DNA from 2 places in the Telluria sp. ZB2R32 genome. Region 2 is predicted to be linked to the other one. Evidence: predicted binding sites of a transcription regulator. Region 2 holds the regulator's gene; the other holds the start of a gene.
The links. Region 2 encodes FNR, which switches genes on or off when oxygen is low (the NO sensors DNR and NnrR bind a similar motif). Its sites were predicted from a motif close to TTGATNNNNATCAA; they were not measured.
Positions count from the first base shown of each region.

Region 1: AC56LG_RS17655 (universal stress protein) is a predicted target of FNR. The motif match lies at 2,948-2,961, and genes of this name have one in related genera.

Region 1 is NZ_JCASIG010000005.1:575,073-579,792, reverse strand. Features, by position in the region: partial or broken gene rbbA (ribosome-associated ATPase/putative transporter RbbA) at 1-1,358, shown strand, start outside; gene AC56LG_RS17665 (ABC transporter permease) at 1,361-2,485, shown strand; gene AC56LG_RS17660 (hypothetical protein) at 2,493-2,885, opposite strand; gene AC56LG_RS17655 (universal stress protein) at 3,004-3,489, shown strand; gene AC56LG_RS17650 (Hsp20/alpha crystallin family protein) at 3,621-4,067, shown strand; gene AC56LG_RS17645 (zinc-dependent alcohol dehydrogenase family protein) at 4,110-4,720, shown strand, end outside.
Region 2 is NZ_JCASIG010000006.1:312,768-317,487, reverse strand. Features, by position in the region: gene AC56LG_RS19005 (DUF885 domain-containing protein) at 1-1,462, shown strand, start outside; gene AC56LG_RS19000 (VOC family protein) at 1,635-2,063, shown strand; gene fnr (fumarate/nitrate reduction transcriptional regulator Fnr) at 2,105-2,872, opposite strand; gene AC56LG_RS18990 (cytochrome ubiquinol oxidase subunit I) at 3,025-4,488, shown strand; gene cydB (cytochrome d ubiquinol oxidase subunit II) at 4,490-4,720, shown strand, end outside.

The sequences.
Region 1 (4,720 bases), on a different contig from region 2:
CCCACTTCATGAACGAAGCCGAGCGCTGCGACCGCGTGGCGCTGATGCATGCGGGCCGGGTGCTGGCCAGCGGCAGCCCGCAGGCGTTGTGCGCACAGCGGAGGGCGGCCAGCCTCGAGGACGCCTTCATCGGCTACCTGCGCGAGGCCGGCGCGCAAGGAGGGGCGGAGGGTGTCGCCGTCCATGCGCCAGGCTGGCCGCGCGCCGCCGGGACGGCCGGGCGGGCCGGGCGCGCCGCCTGGCTGATGCGCGCCGCCGCCTGCTGCTGGCGCGAGACGCTGGAATTGCTGCGCGACCCGATGCGCGCGGCGCTGGGGATGTTCGGTTCGCTGCTGCTGATGATCGTCATCGGCTACGGGATCGGCATAGACGTCGAAGACCTGCGCTACGCCGTGCTCGACCGCGACCAGACCGCGCTCAGCCGCGACTATGCGGCCGGCCTGGCGGGCTCGCGCTATTTCCTCGAACGGGCGCCGCTGTCCGGCTACGAGGAGCTCGACCGGCGCATGCGCGCAGGCGAACTGGCGCTGGCGATCGAGATCCCGCCCGGCTTCGCGCGCACAGTCGAGGCCGGGCGGCACGCCGAGATCGGCGCCTGGATCGACGGCGCCAATCCGATACGGGCGGAGACCGTCGGCGGCTACGTCGAAGGCCTGCACCGGCACTGGCTCGACAGCCGCCTGGCGCCCGCGGAAGCTGCGCGGGAGCGAGTGACGGTAGCGATCGAGACGCGCTTTCGCTACAACCCCGACGTGCGCAGCCTGCCGGCAATGGTGCCGGCCATCATCGCCATTCTCCTGCTGAACCTGCCTGCGATGCAGGCTGCGCTGGCGGTGGTGCGCGAAAAGGAACTCGGCTCGATCGTCAACCTGTACGTGACGCCCCTGCGCCGCAGCGAATTCTTGCTCGGCAAGCAGGCGCCGTATATCGCGCTGTCGATGGCCAACGCGGTGCTGATGAGCGTCGCCGCCGTGGTCCTGATGGACGTGCCGCTGCGCGGCAGCGTCGCGGCGCTGCTGGCGGCGGCCTTCCTGTACTGCATCTGCTCGACCGGGATCGGCCTGCTTGCCTCGAGTTTTACGCGCAGCCAGATCGGGGCCATCTTCTTCACCATGATCGGCACCATGCTGCCGGCGATCCAGTTCGCCGGGCTGATCCACCCGGTGACGGCGCTGCAGGGGGCGGGGCGGGCGATCGGCGAAGCCTATCCGGCCTCGCATATGCTGACGGTCGCGCGCGGCGTGTTCAGCAAGGCGCTCGGCTTTGCCGACCTGGCGCCGGACTTCCTCGCATTGCTGGCGGCCGTGCCGGTCATCCTGGGCCTGGCGATCGCGGCCCTGCCGCGCCAGGAGCGCTAGCCATGCCGACGGTTTCGCTGCGCAAGGTCTGGCGCCTCGGCATCAAGGAACTCTGGAGCCTGGTGCGCGACCCGGTGATGCTGGTGCTGATCGTGTACACCTTCACCGCCGGCGTGTATGTCGCGGCCACGGCCCAGCCCGATACGCTGAGCCGGGCCGCGCTGGCGATCGTCGACGAAGACGCCTCGCCGCTGTCGCTGCGCATCCGCGCCGCTTTCGCGCCGCCCCAGTTCATGCCGCCGGAATCGATATCGCTGGACACCGTCGACGCCATGCTGGACCGGGGCCGCGCCACCTTCGTGCTGGTGATCCCGGCCGGGTTCCAGCGCCGCGTGCTCGCCGGCCGCGACGCCACGCTGCAGCTGAACGTGGACGCCACGCGCATGAGCCAGGCTTTTACCGGGAGCGGCTACATCCGCGCGATCGCGCTGGGCGAGGTGGCCGCCTTCCTCGGGCCCGGCCGCGCGCCGGCGCCGCCGGTCGCCCTGGTGCTGCGCGCGCGCTTCAACCCGGCGCTCGCGCCGGCCTGGTTCGGCGGGCTGATGGAGATCGTCAACAACATCACCATGCTGTCGGTGATCTTGACCGGGGCGGCCCTGATCCGCGAACGCGAGCACGGCACCGTCGAACACCTGCTGGTAATGCCGGTCTCGGTGCCGGAGATCATGCTGGCCAAGCTGTGGCCGATGGCGGCGGTAGTGCTGCTGGCCGCGCTGGTGGCATTGCTGGGGATCTTGCGCGCGCTGCTGGGCGTGGGCGTGCAGGGCGCGCTGATGCTGTTCGTGGCCGGCGCCCTGGCTCACCTGTTCGCGACCTGCTCGCTGGGGATCCTGATGGCTACCGCCGCGCGCAGCATGCCGCAATTCGGGCTGCTGGTGATCCTGGCATTGCTGCCGCTGGAGATGCTGTCCGGCGCGAACACGCCGCGCGAAAGCATTCCCCCCGTCCTGCGCCAGCTGATGCTGCTGGCGCCGACCACCCATTTCGTCGAGCTGAGCCAGGCCGTCCTGTTCCGCGGCGCCGGGATCGACGCCGTCTGGCGCCCGCTGCTGGCCTTGCTGGCCATCGGCCTGGCCCTGTTCGGGATGGCGCTGGCGCGCTTCGCCAGGGCGATGCGTGGCGGCTGAACGCGGCTCAGTGTGCTGCCGGCGCGGCCGTGCGGACCGGCGTTGCGGGTGACGGCGGGGCGCCCGGCTGGCCCAGCAGCGCAGCCAGGGCGTGCGCGACCTGGCGTCCCAACGCCAGGTCGCCGCGTTCGACTTGCGCGGCGGTACGGTGCAGCGCGCACAGGATGGTGGCGTGCTCGGCAAGGCGTGGATGCAGGCAGGCCTCGCCGCGCAGCTCGAGCAATGCCTCCTCGTGGCGAAACGCGGCTTCCACCGCGGCGACGGCGTCGGGAAAGCGCCGTGCGAATTCGGCGTCCGGGCTGGCGCGTAGTGCGCCGATGCGATCGAGCAACTGTCTGCGGCGGTGACGCAGCGCCGCGCAGGCGGCCTCGGGTGGCATATCGATATGACGAAACTTCATGGCGCATCTCGGTGGTGCTGTCATAAAATGAGGCAGTGTCCGCGCCAGGGACCGGGAATCGTTTGATGCACATCAAAAATCGCCCGGCTTTGCGCAGCGGGCAGAAAAGGGGGCGCTCATGTTCATTGAAAAAATCCTCGTTGCAACCGACGGCTCGGACCTCGCCGTGCGCGCCGCACAGGTCGCTGCGCTGCTGGCCGCCAGCGGCGCGCGCCGCCTGCTTGCTTTCTCGGTCGCGCAGCCGCGCATGTCGCTGGCGGCCGATGCCATCGGCACCTGCGACGCCGGCGCCGAGTTGCGCCGCGCCCTCGCTGCCGCGCGTGCCCATGTCGACACCGTGGCCAGGCTGGCGCAGCAGGCAGGCCTGTCCTGCGAGACGCTCACCCGGATCTCCAGTTCGCCCGGACGCGAGATCGTGCGCGTGGCCCAGGAGCATCGCTGCGACCTGATCGTCATGGGGGCGCACGGCCCGGCCGATGCCAACCCGCTGCTGACCGGCAGCGTGGCCCAGCACGTGCTAGGGTGGTCGACGGTTCCCGTGCTGGTCCTGCGCGATCCCGGCGAGGCCGCCCCGCCCGAGTTTGCCGAGACCGTTGCGCCCTGAGGGACGTTTCGGGCGTCAAGCGGCGCGCCTTGATCCACGTCATATTCCGACCCATCGTCGATCCTACGATGAACAAGCATCGGCCACAAAACAGGGCCGCATCGCCGTTCCCGTTCAACCTGGAGGACACCATGGCCAGCAACCTGACCCGTTACGATCCCATCCGCGAGATCATGCGCTTCGATCCGTTCAGCAGCGTCGAGGACTTCCTGCGCGGGTTTCCGATGGCTTCCGCCGTGCGCAGCACCGATGCCGCGCGCGCCATCCGCGTCGATGTCACCGAGACCGAGCAGGCCTACACCGTCAAGGCCGACATGCCGGGGCTCCGGAAGGAAGACATCAAGATCTCGATTGACGGCAATCGCGTCTCGATCAACGCGACCATGCAGGAGGAAAAGCAAGAAAACGCCGGCGGCACCCTGTACAGCGAGCGCGTGAGCGGCGCGCAATACCGCAGCTTCAGCCTGCCGCAGGACGTCGACGACACGAAGACCGAGGCCAAATACCAGGATGGCGTGCTGCACCTCACCTTGCCGAAAAAGGCGGGCACGGCGCACAAGCAGATCACCGTGCAGTAAGACAGGCGGCTGCCCGGAGAGGGAGCCATGACCGCTGCGTCGATGAGGGCGATGCTGCTCGACGCCCCGGGGCAGCCCTTGCGGCCGGTGCGACTGCCGGTCCCGCGCCCGTCGGGCAGCGACATCCTCGTGCGCGTGTCGGCCTGCGCCGTCTGCCGCACCGACCTGCACATCGTCGACGGCGACCTGGCGCCGCACCTGCTGCCGCTGGTGCCGGGCCACGAGATCGTCGGCGTGGTGGCTGGAAGCGGTCCGCGGGCGCACCGCTTCGCCATCGGCACCCGGGTCGGCGTGCCCTGGCTTGCAGGCACGTGCCGGGCTTGCCCATACTGCACCGGTGGCCGCGAGAACCTGTGCGAGCGCGCCCGCTTCACCGGCTATGACCGCCATGGCGGTTTCGCCGAATACACGCTGGCCGACGAACGCTACTGTTTTGCGCTCCCCCCAGCCTACGACGACATCCATGCGGCACCGCTCCTGTGTGCCGGCCTGATCGGCTACCGCGCCTACGCCATGGCCGGTGATGCGCGCCGGCTCGGCCTGTACGGCTTCGGCGCCGCCGCGCACCTCTTGACCCAGCTGGCGCTGCGCCAGGGGCGCGAGGTGTTCGCCTTCACGCGCCCGGGCGATACCCGCGCGCAGGCGTTCGCGCT
Region 2 (4,720 bases):
TTCGGCCGCGGTGATGCGCTGGTCGCTGTCGAACGTGATCGCCAACGAGCCGTTCGAGGATTACGGCTTCGTGTTTTCGCAGTTCGGCGGTCCGCAGGTCGGCCTGGTCAACTACATGACCCAGACCCACCCGATGCGCAGTGCGCAGGACGTCGACAGCTGGCTGGCACGCCTGGAGCAGGTCGGCACGCGCATGGACGAGGCGCTGGCGCGCGCCCGCAGCGCCAGCGAGCGCAAGCTGATCCCGCCGCGCTTCATCCTCGAGCGCGCCCAGTTCCAGGTCGACACCTTCCTGAAACCGGCGGTGCCGCAGAACGTGCTGGTCGCCTCGCTGGAAAAACGCAGTGCCGAGCTGAAAGACATCACGCCCGAAGCACGCACGGCAGCGATCGCACGCGCCACGCGCATCGTCGACGAAAAAATCCGCCCGGCCTACCTGCGCGTGCAGGGCTTCATGGCCGGACTGCATCCGCAAACGAACGACACGGCGGGCATTGCGCGGCTGCCGGGCGGGCTCAAGGCGTACGAGCGCGCCATCGCCAACTTCACCAGCACTACCCTGAGCGCCGACGAAATCCACGCGATCGGCCTGCGCGAAGTGGCGCGCCTGGAAGCCGAGATGGACAAGCACCTGCGCGCACTCGGCTTCACCGAGGGGAATATCGAAACGCGCATGAAGGCGCTCGACGCCACCTTCCAGCCGCAGGGCGACACCGATCCGCGGCCGGCGATCCTGGCGCAGTACAAGGAGATGGTGAAGGACGCCCAGGCACGCAGCGCGTCGCTGTTCAACCTGAAGCCGCGCGCGCCGGTCGACGTGCTGCGCGAGCCGCCGCTGACGGAAGCCTCGGCCGCGGCCCACTACAGCCTGCCGGCGCCGGACGGCAGCCGTCCCGGCGTGTTCTGGGTCCCGCTGCGCGGACCGAAGTTCGACATGATCCGCATGCGCAGCCTGTCCTACCACGAGGCGGTGCCGGGCCACCACTTCCAGCTGGCGATCCAGCAGGAGCTGGCCGGCATCCCGAAATACCGCAGCCAGCGTATCTTCAGCGGCGGCAGCGCCCACAGCGAAGGCTGGGCGCTGTACACCGAACGCCTGGCGGTGGAGCAGGGCTGGTATGCGGGCGACGTGCCGGGTCTGCTGGGCGCGCTCGGCTCGGAACTGTTCCGCGCGCGCCGCCTCGTCGTCGACACCGGCCTGCACACCAAGGGCTGGACGCGCCAGCAGGCGGTCGACTACGGCATCAACGTCGAGGAAGTCGACCGCTACGTGGTCTGGCCCGGCCAGGCCACCGCCTACATGATCGGCATGCTGCGCATCGTCGAATTGCGCGAGAAGGCGAAGGCCGCGCTGGGACCGAAGTTCTCGCTGCCGGCCTTCCACGACATGGTGCTGGGCGCCGGGTCGGTGCCGCTCGACGTGCTGGGGCAGCTGGTCGACGGCTGGATTGCGAAGCAGTAGGGCGGGCATGCCCGCCGTACGCGCAGGTGCGTGGGCATGACCTTTCTTATATCTGCCGCGGGGTCGCACACGCCGTAAGGCGGGCATGCCCGCCCTACGTGCGCAACCGTTATCGCCGATGGCATACGTGGCATAATCGCCTGACCGACGAGGTGTCATCCGAGGAGCACACATGCAAACCCAGGAACTCCACCGCGGCCGCCTGATCGACCACATCCAGCTGGTCGTCGCCGACCTGCCTGCCTCGCGCACGTTCTACAGCGCCGTCTTCGCCGTCCTGCAAGTGCCGCTCGGCGGGCAGGGCGACGACTATTTCTGGTACGACGAACTGTTCGTTTCCAGCGCTTCCAGCGACGCCGCCCAGGGCCGGCTGACCGGGCGCCATCACCTGGCCTTCCAGGCGCGCGACCGCGCCGGCGTCGATGCTTTTTACAAGGCGGCGTTGCAGGCCGGCGGCCGCGACAACGGCGCGCCGGGCGAGCGCGCCTATCACCCCGGCTATTACGGCGCGTTCGTTCTCGACCCGGACGGCAACAACATCGAAGCCGTCCATCATGGCGAGGCAACCCGCAGCGCGCCTTCGGTGACCGTCACGTTTTGAGCGTCACGTCGTGAGGCGTCCCGGAACCGGGACGCACCGTCTCAGTTCATCGGGCTGCAGGTCTCGGTGCCGGCCGCCATCGCTTTCAGCCGGGCAGGTTGGAGCAGTTTTACCTCGCGCTTGTCGACCGCGATCCAGCCCTGCTTCTTGAATCGCGACAACAGCCGGCTGACGCTCTCGATGGTCAGGCCAAGGTAATTGCCGATGTCTTCGCGCGACATGCGCAACCCGAACTCGGTGGCCGAATAGGCGCGCGCCGCATAGCGCGCCGACAGGTTCACCAAAAAGACCGCGAAGCGCTGCTCGGCGCGCATATTGCCCAGTAATAACATCACGTTCTGCTCGCGCGTGATTTCCTGGCTCATGATTCGGTGGAAATGGCGCAACAGCGTCGGCACCTGGCCGAACAGTTCTTCCAGGCGCGCGAACGGGATCTCGCAGACCTCGCTGTCCTCGAGCGCCACCGCGTCGCAATGGTGGCGGTCGCCGCTGATCGCATCCATGCCGAGCAGTTCGCCGGCCATCTGGAAGCCGGTGATCTGCTGCTCGCCGGCCGCATTGATCTGGTAGGTCTTGAAGTGACCGTAGCGCACGGCGTAGAGGCTGCGAAACGCCTCGCCCATCGCGTACAGGCGCTCGTCGCGGGCAATGCGGCGGCGCGCGCCGATGATCTGGTCGAGGCGGTTCATGTCGGTGTCGTCGAGCCCCATCGGCAGGCACAACTGGTGCATGCTGCAGGCGCCGCAGCTGGCCTTGATGACGCCGAGATTGATCGGCGCGCCGGCGGGGAGGGAGGTGCCTTGGCTCATCGTTGCAAGGGAAAGGAGGGGAAGGTGGGTTACGCGCGATTATAGACCGGACTGTCGCGCAATCCCATCTTTTCGCGATCGGGGCAAATGCCAATTGTGCGCGCCCCGGCCCATGCTAGATTCTGGACACCCACAGCGAATGAGGAGCACCCATGTTTGGCCTATCGGCACTGGACCTGGCACGCGTGCAGTTCGCGTTCACGATGTCGTTTCACATTCTGTTCCCGGCGGTGACCATCGGCCTGGCCAGTTACCTGGCCGTGCTCGAGTTTTCCTGGCTGCGCACCAAGCGCCAGGTGTATGTCGACCTGTACCACTTCTGGCTGAAGATCTTCGCCGTCATGTTCGGCATGGGCGTGGTCTCGGGCATCGTGATGGCCTACCAGATCGGCACCAACTGGAGCTACATGTCCGAATTCGCCGGTTCCATCATGGGACCGGTGCTGGCCTACGAGGTGCTGACCGCCTTTTTCCTGGAAGCGGGCTTCCTTGGGGTGATGCTGTTCGGCTGGACCCGGGTCGGCCCCGGTCTGCATTTCATGGCTACCTGCATGGTCGCGGTCGGCACGCTGATTTCCGCGACCTGGATCCTGGCCGCCAACAGCTGGATGCAGACGCCGCAGGGTTACGCCATCGAGGGCGGGCGCATGGTGCCGGCCGACTGGCTGGCGATCGTCTTCAATCCCTCGTTCCCGTACCGGCTGCTGCACATGGTGGCGGCGGCCTACCTGTGCACGGCGCTGATCGTCGGCGCGGTCGGCGCCTGGCAGCTGTTGCGCCGTACGGACAACCCGGCGGTGCGCAAGATGCTGTCGATGGCGATGTGGATGATCCTGCTGGTCGCGCCGATCCAGGCCGTGATCGGCGATTTTCACGGCCTCAATACCGCCGAGCACCAGCCGGCCAAGCTGGCGGCGATGGAAGGGCACTGGCAGAACGAGCCGGGCGAGGCGATCCCGCTGCTGCTGTTCGGCATACCGGACATGGAGGCGGAAAAAACCCGTTTCGCCGTCGGTATCCCGCACCTGGGCAGCCTGATCCTGACCCACTCCTGGACCGGGCAGATCCCCGGCCTGAAGGAATTCGCGCGCGAAGACCGGCCCAATTCGCTGATCGTGTTCTGGAGCTTCCGCCTGATGGTCGGCCTGGGCCTGTTGATGATCGCGCTCGGCGCCTGGGGCTTCCTGCTGCGCAAGCGCGGGCGCATCTTCACCTACCGCCCCTTCCTGCATGCCGCCCTGTGGATGGGGCCGGCGGGCCTGGTCGCCATCCTGGCCGGCTGGACCACGACCGAGGTCGGGCGCCAGCCCTGGGTGGTGTACGGCGTGCTGCGTACGGCCGACGCCGTCTCGCCGCACGGCGCCGGGCCGCTGGCGCTCACGCTCGCGCTCTTCGTCGTCTCCTACTTCTTCGTGTTCGGCGCCGGCACGCTGTACGTGCTGCGCATGATGAAGAAGGGGCCGCAAGCTTTCGAGCTGCACCGCGCCACCGAGGGCGGGCCGGGTGAAGGGCGCACGCCGATGCGGCCGCTGTCGGCGGCCGACGTGGGAAATGACGACGACGATACGAGCGGCCACGGCGGCGCCGGCATGACACTCGACCCGAAAGGACCATGAGATGGGCATCGATACTTCGGTCATCTGGGCCGTTATCATTTATTTTTCGGTCTTCATGTACGTGGTGCTGGACGGCTTCGACCTCGGCATCGGCATGCTGTTCCCGTTCGTCAAGCAGAAGCGCGACCGCGACACCATGATGAATACCGTGGCGCCGGTCTGGGACGGCAACGAAACCTGGCTGGTGCTGGGCGGGGAGGGGTTGCTGCTGGCCTTCCCGGTGGCCTATTCG